DNA from 4 places in the Streptomyces sp. NPDC001219 genome. Region 1 is predicted to be linked to each of the others. Evidence: riboswitches for the same ligand, from Rfam matches in the RefSeq annotation. Region 1 holds a riboswitch; each other region holds the start of a gene.

Region 1 (2,192 bases):
CCCTCGCGTACGCCGTCGACGAGCGTGGCGTCCTCTGCCTCACTCCAGCCACGGCCATGACGTGATTCCGGCGTCCCGTCCAACACACTCTCCCCTCCTCGCTCCTACACTGCGCGAAAGCAGTATGCCCACCGGATCTGACGCCGACTCTGGTGAACGTCGCGTGCAGGGGCCGCTCTCCAGGCTCGCCCCGAGGGGTGCCTGTGCACCGGTCTACATGCTCGATGCGGCGGTGGGACGTCTGCGCGCCTGGACGGCCGGTCCTTGCACCACTGTGGAGGCCGAGCTTCTTTCACTCTCCACCACAGAAATGGTGGTTGAGGAAAACTGCTGGAGATGCACCTTAAGCAGCCCAGCGCCCACATCGAGCAGCGGAAGTTAAAGGCTCCGCGATACCGGACATTCTGCGTGCTGAAAAACCGCACGTGCGGTAAGGCGCGTATTCGATGCCGTAACGCCCACAACGTACAGACCCTGAACCTACGGGTCAGCGGCCCTCTTCCTCAGAATACCCAATAGCCTCTTGAACCGGCCGTCCCGGCCCAAAGTGGACAGCCAAGGTCTGGTTCACTGAATGCCCGCCACCTTGTCTACCCTGGACCGGCAGCTGGTTCGCCCCGCCCGCCAGGCGGGGTGTCGCAAGAGGGAACCCGGTGGGAATCCGGGACTGCCTCGCAGCGGTGAGTGGGAACGATCGCCGTCATGAAGCACTGGGCCCGCGTGTGACCTGGGAAGCGACGGTCAGTAGGTGTCCCGTCCTCCGGGGTGTGCTCACGAGTCCGAAGACCTGCCACTGCTCGTGCGGGGTGCGATCACCACGCACGGTTCCACGCGTCCCGGTAGCGGGACCGCTGAGCGAGTGGTGTGTTCCACCCAGCCCTGCGCAGAGCGGGGACGGGCGGGCCCCCGCCCCGTTCGCGGCCCGGCGCCGGCCCTCACGACGACTCGCGAAGGAGAGTTTCGTGCCCGGCGAACCGAGCATGCCCGCCATCCCCTCCCCCAGAGCACCCCGCCCGAGCGGGCCCTGTGTCCTGCTCAAGCATGGTGAGGTCTTCCTCAAGGGCCGCAACCGGCATGTGTTCACCGAGCGGCTGCACGACAACCTCCGTGGCGCCCTGCGCGGTATCGGCGGTTCCACATGGATCAAGTCCGGCCAGAACGTGACCGTACTCGGCGGCGAGGTTCCCTTGGAGGACCTCGTGGAGCGCGCCCGCCGGGTGATCGGGTTCAACTCGGTGGAGCCTGCCCTGCGCGTTCCGAGCACCGTGTCGGACATCACCGAGACGGCTGTGGAGGCGCTGGCCGCCGCTCGTACGGAACGGCCGGGAATCAGCTTCGCCGTGCGGGTCAAGCGGCGGAACAAGAACTTCGAGATGACCTCCTCGCAGTTCGAGCGCTTTCTCGGGGCCCGCGTCCGGGAAGCCCTGGGCCCCCTGCCGGTGAACCTCTCCAACCCGGACGTACTGATCTCGGTCGAGATCGACCACAAGGAGAGCTACGTCTCCTGGAGCCGTCACCAGGGACCGAGCGGACTGCCCGTGGGCTCCAGCGGACGCGCCCTGGTACTGCTCTCCGGCGGTTACGACTCGCCCGTGGCGGCCTACCGGGCGATGCGCCGCGGACTGCACTGCGACTTCGTCCACTTCACCGGCGCTCCGTACACGAACGCCGCTTCGGTCTACAAGGCGTACGCCCTCGCCCGTGAACTCAACCGCTACCAGCCCGGTGGGCGGCTGCATGTCATCGCGCTCGGCCACGCACAGAAGCAGCTGGCCATCGCGGGGGCCGGCAGGCTCCAGGTCGTCGCCCAGCGACGGCTGATGGTCCGCGCCGCTTCCGCGCTGGCGGGCCGGACCCGGGCGGAGGCTCTGGTGACCGGTGACAGCCTGGGGCAGGTGGCCAGCCAGACCCTGGCGAACATGGCGGCCGTCGACGAGGCGGCAACCCTGCCGGTGCTGCGACCGCTGGTCGGCTGGGAGAAGCAGGAGATCATCGACGAGGCCCGGTCCATCGGCACCGCGGAGATCTCCGTGCTGCCGGACGAGGACTGCTGCAAGCTCCTCGCACCGCCCCGGGTCACCCTCCGCGCCGGGCTGACCGGCCTGCATTCGGTGGAGAAGCGCCTCGATCTGGACGAGGTGGTGGATGGTCTGTTGCGCGACGTCCAGATCATGTATCCGGGAGACTCCGGC
Region 2 (2,192 bases), on a different contig from region 1:
ATGTGTGCCTCCACCTGGAGGAGGCACACCCCTCGGCACGGGCCCCCGGCTTCGGCCGGCTGTTCTCCGGCGACCACCTGCTGCCCGGCATCACGCCGCACATCGGCCTGTACGAGGCCCCGGACAGCGAAGGGGTTCCGCCCGGCCCGCACGGGGCGGAGGGCGCCGACCCGCTCGGCGACTACCTCGACTCCCTCGAACGCGTCGGCCGGCTCGGCCCCGCCGAGGTGCTGCCCGCCCACCAGCACGCCTTCACCGACGCCGGTGGCCGGGTGCGCGCGCTGATCGCCCACCACCAGGAGCGGCTGGACCGGCTGCGGGCCCTGCTCCGGGAACCGCGCACCGTCTGGGAACTCGCCGTGGCCATGGAGTGGAACCGGCCCTGGGAGCAGATCCCTTACGGGTCCCGCAACATCGCCGTCTCGGAGGCCGAGGCCCATCTGCGCCGGCTGGTGAAGCTGGGGCACGCGGAGCCGGTGCCGGGGAGCGAACCGGTGCGGTACCGGGCGGTGTGAGGGCGGGCGGATCGGCCCGGCGTTCGGTGGGGCCTTCGGGTTGGCGTTCGGGGGCGGCCGCCCCCGGCTCGCGCCCTCAGACGTGGCTCGTACGTGCGAGCGAGTGCCCGGCGGGTGCCGGTTAAGGTGTGCGGGACAACTTCATCCGTACCCGATCGGGGGAAGCCGGTGGAAATCCGGCGCTGACCCGCAACCGTGAGGACGGCCCGTCCGTACCGCGCCGGCTGGACCGGCAGGGACGGCCGTACGAGCCGGAGCACCCGAGGGGGCACGACCAAGGCTCCCGCCACCGGAAACGTCCGCCACTGGGACGGCCCGGTGCGCGGCACCGTCGAGGTATACGGAGCTGAGCCCGGTGCCACCGCGCCCGTGATCCCCAGGGGGTCGGTGCGCGGGCGGCCGGCCGAGCGTGGCTGCGTAGACCGCCGCGACCCGACCCGAGAGGCACCGACCCGATGGCCCCCATGGCTTCCATGGCTTCCATGGCTCACCAGGCCCCCCTGACGCACCCCGTCGCCCTCCTGGCGCGCCGCACCGCCACGGCGCTGGCCGCCGCGGTGGTGCTGGGCGCGGCCGCTGCCCCCGCCGCGTACGCCGACGCCGCCCCGTCCACTTCCCCGAAGAAGCTGCCGGACGGCCTGCACGGCAGCAAGGACCCGCAGTACGACGGGGTCTGGCGGCAGTCGCTGGCGCTGCTGGCGCAGGACACGGTGGGGCTGCGGCCCGCGGGGTCCGCCGTGCGCTGGCTGGTCGGGCAGCAGTGCGCCGACGGCTCGTTCAGCGCCTTCCGTGCCGACCCCGGCAAGGCCTGTGACGCCAAGACCCTGCGGGACACCAACCAGACGGCCGCCGCGGTGCAGGCGCTGGCCGCGCTCGGCGGGCAGAGCGACACCGTGCGGAAGGCCGTGGGCTGGCTGAAGTCGGTGCAGAACGACGACGGCGGCTGGAGCTCGGTGCCCGGCTCGGCCAGCGACGCCAACTCCACGTCCGTGGTCATCGGCGCGCTCGCGGCGGCGGGCGAGAAGCCGGGGTCCGTGACGTCGAAGAAGGGTGCCAAGACCCCTGACGACGGGCTGCTCACCTTCCAGCTGGGCTGCGACGCGAAGGAGGGCGAGCGCGGCGCGTTCACCTTCCAGCTCAAGGGCGCCGCCCCGAACGCCGACGCCACCGCGGCCGCCGCGACCGGAGCGCTCGGCAAGGGCTTCGTCGTCGCGCCCGCCGACGACCGTGCGGACCGCCCGGTCAAGCCGCTGGACTGCAAGGACGGCGGGGGCGAGAAGACGGACAAGGCGGGCAAGGGCGACCTGGGGCAGGCCGCTGAGGGCGGCGCCGCCTATCTCGTCGCGCAGCTCGACAAGAACGGGCAGCATCTGCTGTCCGCGATGCCGGGCGCCGAGAAGCAGCCCGACGTCGGCAACACCGCCGACGCCGTGGTGGCACTGGCCGCCGGTGGCCATGGTGCCGCCGCCGCGAAGCCGCTGAAGTGGCTGGAGAAGAACGCGGCGGACTGGGCGAAGCAGAGCGGGCCCGCCGCGTACGCGCAGCTGGTGCTGGCCGCGCATGCCACCGGTACCGACCCGCGGTCCTTCGGCGGCACCGACCTGGTGGCCGCGCTCAACGCCACCGGCCCCAAGCCGGCCGCCGCAGCGGCGAAGGACGACAAGGACGGCGACTCCT
Region 3 (2,192 bases), on a different contig from region 1:
ACGGCCGGGTCGTGGGTGAGGGCGGAGTTGGCCCGGGAGGCCAGGTCGGCGCGGTTCGCGGCGAGTTCGGCGGCGATGGTGTCGGTGCCCCGCGTCAGACCCCGGGCCAGGGTCACCAGCTCCGCGGTCTTCTGCTTGGCGAAGGCCAGCCAGCGCACGATCTGCGGGTCGATGTCGCGCTCGACGGCGGCGTCCAGCGGCACGTGCAGCAGTGAGCAGGACGCGGCCACGTCGACCCGTTCGGCCAGGCCGAGCAGGGTGCCGAGGGTGGCCAGCGACTTCTCCAGGTCGTTGATCCAGATATTGCGGCCGTTGACCACGCCCGCCACCAGGCGCTTGCCGGGCAGCCCGCCGACCGCCGCCAGCGCGTCGAGGTTGGCCGCGGCCGCGTCGGTGAAGTCGAGCGCCAGACCCTCCACCGGGGCCTTGGCCAGGACGGGCAGTGCGTCGCCGAGCCGGTCGAAGTACGAGGCGACCAGGAGCTGCGGCCGGTCGGTGAGGCCGCCCAGCTCGCGGTAGGCGCGCGCGGCGGCGTTGAGTTCGGCCGGGGTGCGGTCCTGGACGAGGGCGGGCTCGTCGAGCTGCACCCACTCGGCTCCGGCGGCGCGCAGGTCGGCGAGGACCTCCGCGTAGACCGGCAGCAGCCGGTCCAGGAGCGTCAGCGGCTCGAAGTCGGCGGCCACGCCGGGGGCGGGCTTCGACAACAGGAGGTAGGTGACCGGCCCGACGAGCACCGGCCGGGCGGCGAGACCGAGGGTGAGGGCCTCCCTGAGCTCGGCGACCTGCTTGCCGGAGTCGGCGGTGAAGACGGTGTCCGGCCCCAGCTCGGGCACCAGGTAGTGGTAGTTGGTGTCGAACCACTTGGTCATCTCCAGCGGCGCCACGTCCTGCGTGCCGCGCGCCATCGCGAAGTAGCCGTCGAGGGCGTCGGCCGCGACGGCGGCGCGGTGGCGGTCCGGGACGGCACCGACCATGACGCTGGTGTCCAGCACATGGTCGTAGTACGAGAAGTCACCGGTGGGCACTTCGTGGAGGCCGGCGCCGGCCAGCTGCTGCCAGTGGGAACGACGGAGGGTGCGGGCGGTCTCCCGGAGGGCGTCGGCGCCGACCGTGCCCTTCCAGTAGCCCTCGATGGCCTTCTTCAGTTCGCGGTGCTGTCCCTGGCGGGGGTAGCCGTACACGGTGGCCCGTGCTGCCGCGGCTGCGGGCTTCGCTGTCACGGAATTCTCCTTCGCGAATACGTGTCATGGTCCCGGGGACGGAACGAGGTACGCGAAGGGGTGACGGACACCCAGCGGAAGCACGGTGCGTCTGGCACGCACGGGACCGCCTGGTATGACGCCGACCCGCCCTCGAGGTCACCGGGATGTCCGTGCACGCGGGGGCGCACACGGGCAACGGGCAGGTCTTCGGACTCGCGGGCGCGCCTGCCGGAGACCTCCGGCGGGCACCTACTGGCCGTCGCTTCCCGGACGCGTGATCCAGTGCGTATGACGGCGTTCGTTCCCACTCACCGCTGCGGGGCAGTCCCGGATTCCCACCGGGTTCCCTCTTACGACGCGGCCCGTCTGGCGGACGGGGCGAACCTGTTGCCCGGCCAGCGTAGAACGCGGCCCCCGTATCGGACACCTCTGCCCACATACCGGAATGTGACATGAGACACCGGAGAGTGAGGGGCGGCACGGACGTGGCAGGGCGCGGAACGGCCTCGCTCTCCGTTCCGCGCCCGTACCCCGCAACCGCCGGGCCCCTCAGCCCGGCGGCGACCCAGGGCCCCTCAGCCCTGGTCGTAGGGGTGGCACCCGCGCCCGGCCGTACGGCCCGCGCTCATGCCGTGACCTCCGCGCGGCGCACCAGGTGCCGGGCGTAGGCCTCCGGGGTGAAGGAGGCCGGCAACTCCCTGGCCAGGGCGACCCGTTCGAACAGCGCACGGACCTCGTCGAGCCGCGCCCACGGGTACGCGGCGCCCAGCGCGGCGAGTTCGTCGTCCAGGAACCCGAGCACCGTGTCCCGGTCGACCGCGCCGTGCCGCAGCCACTGCCAGATCTGCGCCCGCGCGATCTCGGCGGCCGCCGCGTCCTCCTGCAGCCCCTCCAGCACCACCTCGCCCGCATCGGCATCGCCATCCGCTGGTTGGGCGGGAGGTCTGAGGGTGCGTTGGGGAACTTGGATGGACGGGGACGCTCGACGGC
Region 4 (2,192 bases), on a different contig from region 1:
CCGGCTGCCTTCAACCGCCCGTTCACCGGGTCCTCCTCCTGAGCTTCGGGTCACTACACCCGCCCACCCCCCGAAGGGGGGTGGGCGGCGGGGAAAAAACGGACGGCCTCATACCGGACCCGCCTCACGCCCGAGCCCTCCGGCTCCCCGAGCCACCGCCGCCCGCGCGGCGCCGCCCGCCAGTCGGGCCGCCACCGTCGTCACCAGCGCCAGCGCGCTCACCCGCCGGGAGAGCCGCACCGCCCGCCCGATGTCCTCCACCGCCACCGGCGGCGCCGCGCCGTTGAGCACCGGACGGTGCTCCACCCGCCCGCCGTACGCCAGCGTGCCGCCCAGCCGTACGCCCAGCGCGCCCGCGAACGACGCCTCCACCGGGCCCGCGTTGGGGCTCGGGTGCGCAGCGCCGTCCGCCCGCCAGGCCCGCAGCGCACCGCGCCGGTCGGGGCCGGCGAGCACGGTCAGCGTGGCGGTCAGCCGGGAGCCGGGCCAGCCGGCGAGATCGTCGAGCCGGGCCGCGGCCCAGCCGAAGCGGCGGTAGCGCGCCGACTTGTGGCCCACCATCGCGTCCAGGGTGTTCACCGCGCGGAACGCCACCAGGCCGGGCACCCCGCCCAGCGCGCCCCACACCAGGGCGCCCACCACCGCGTCGGAGGTGTTCTCGGCGACCGACTCCACCACCGCACGGGCCATCTGCGGCCCGTCCAGCGCCTGCGGGTCGCGCCCGCACAGATGCGGCAGCCGCTCCCGCGCCACGTCCAGGTCACCCGCGGTCAGCGCCCCGCCGACGGCCCGCGCCTCCCGGCCCAGCGAGGTGCCGCCCAGCACGGCCCAGACCGTCGCCGCGGTCAGCGCGATCCCGGCGCCACCACGGAGCGACAGCACAGAAGCGGAAGCCGAGCCCCGCACGGCGCGCCGCACCAGCGCGGCGGCGGCCGCGGCACCGCCCGCGCACAGCACGGCGTGCGCCGCCCCGTAGCCGCGGTGGTCGCGCCACAGCCGGCGCTCGACGGCGCCAGCGGTCCGGCCGAACGCGGCCACCGGATGGCCACGCCGCGGATCTGCCGCGATCAGGTCGGTGAGAAAGCCGAGGGCCGCGCCGCACGCGTATCCCGCGTGTTCGCCGCGCACCGGATCAGGCCGTTGCCAGGGCGTGTCCGTGATGTCCCGCCCGGCCTCGGAGGAACCCTGCGGCAGTGGGCAGAGGGGATCTCGACGGGCAGCCGGGCATGGCGGTATGTCCTCACTCAGGGTCCGCGCCCTGGCTCGACGTGACGGCGACAAGAGTCTCCTGGCTCCCGGATCGGCGTGTCCTCCGGCCTTCCAGTCCCGCGTACGTCGATGCACGTGTGCGCGGCGGACCGTGGCCCTCGTCGGAGGAACGCTCCCCGGTGACAGTGGCGGGACCGCGCCGGATTCACACCGGACTTCCTCAGCTGTCGCCGAATGGCTCCGGCAGTCCACCACGCACCGCGAATGCCCGTCAACTCACCCTTGACCTGCGACGCTGCCCTGTGGCAGGCGCTGTGGCGCACACCACAGCGCGGCGGAGACGTCACCGGCGGCCGCCCGCACGCCCCCTGATCCCGCGTCACCGTCCGGCGCGCGGCTGCCGGGGCGGCCCACGGACGAGGCGCCCGGCGGACGACGGCTGAGGCCGCGGTCGGCCGGACGCCTCGTCCGGTCCGTCGTGTCCGGCCGGGTCAGCCGGCGACGATCAGATAGATGCCATAGGCCACCGCGACCGCGCAGAGCGCGAAGGCGGCCATCGCGCCGGCCCGTGCGCCGGTGCCCGGTACGGCGACCGCGGCCGCCGCACCCTCGTGGCCGGTCTTGCGGGACGTACCGGCGATGCCGACGGTGAACAGGCCCACGATCCCGACCGTCACACCGAGGGTGACGCCGAAGACCTGGCCGAGAGCTGCCCAGTCGATGCTCATGGAGTTCCTTACGTGATGACAGCTAGCGGGTGACCGTCGCGGCCTTGGCGCGCGGGGCGGTGGTGGTGGGGGCCTCGGCCGCCGGTGCGTCGGCGGTCTCCGGGGCGTCGGCTCCCGGGGCCTGCTGGCCGGCCGGGGGCGGCGAGACGGTGCGCAGCGCGGCGGTGACCACGCCCGCCGGCTCCGCTGCCGGGCCTTCGTTGACGTTGGTGTGGTCGACCGGCTTGCGCCGGGAGGCGGCCCAGATCGCGCCGC

What was found. A riboswitch is a leader RNA that binds a small molecule or an ion and turns the genes downstream of it on or off. The one in region 1 is predicted to bind cobalamin.
Region 2: linked by a shared signal. The riboswitch ahead of ACWC9R_RS21675 (prenyltransferase/squalene oxidase repeat-containing protein) and the one ahead of thiI (tRNA uracil 4-sulfurtransferase ThiI) in region 1 are both predicted to bind cobalamin.
Region 3: linked by a shared signal. The riboswitch ahead of metE (5-methyltetrahydropteroyltriglutamate--homocysteine S-methyltransferase) and the one ahead of thiI (tRNA uracil 4-sulfurtransferase ThiI) in region 1 are both predicted to bind cobalamin.
Region 4: linked by a shared signal. The riboswitch ahead of ACWC9R_RS28045 (cobalamin biosynthesis protein) and the one ahead of thiI (tRNA uracil 4-sulfurtransferase ThiI) in region 1 are both predicted to bind cobalamin.

The regions. Positions count from the first base shown of each region.
Region 1 covers NZ_JBSFJF010000019.1:128,998-131,189, reverse strand. Annotated here, with positions in the region: cobalamin riboswitch at 591-809, shown strand; gene thiI (tRNA uracil 4-sulfurtransferase ThiI) at 981-2,192, shown strand, end outside.
Region 2 covers NZ_JBSFJF010000033.1:75,716-77,907, forward strand. Annotated here, with positions in the region: gene ACWC9R_RS21670 (MBL fold metallo-hydrolase) at 1-515, shown strand, start outside; cobalamin riboswitch at 623-744, shown strand; gene ACWC9R_RS21675 (prenyltransferase/squalene oxidase repeat-containing protein) at 980-2,192, shown strand, end outside.
Region 3 covers NZ_JBSFJF010000006.1:96,600-98,791, forward strand. Annotated here, with positions in the region: gene metE (5-methyltetrahydropteroyltriglutamate--homocysteine S-methyltransferase) at 1-1,220, opposite strand, end outside; cobalamin riboswitch at 1,384-1,605, opposite strand; partial or broken gene ACWC9R_RS05685 (malate synthase A) at 1,828-2,109, opposite strand.
Region 4 covers NZ_JBSFJF010000054.1:42,990-45,181, reverse strand. Annotated here, with positions in the region: gene ACWC9R_RS28050 (cobyric acid synthase) at 1-26, opposite strand, end outside; gene ACWC9R_RS28045 (cobalamin biosynthesis protein) at 109-1,128, opposite strand; cobalamin riboswitch at 1,282-1,431, opposite strand; gene ACWC9R_RS28040 (hypothetical protein) at 1,701-1,937, opposite strand; gene ACWC9R_RS28035 (inorganic phosphate transporter) at 1,960-2,192, opposite strand, start outside.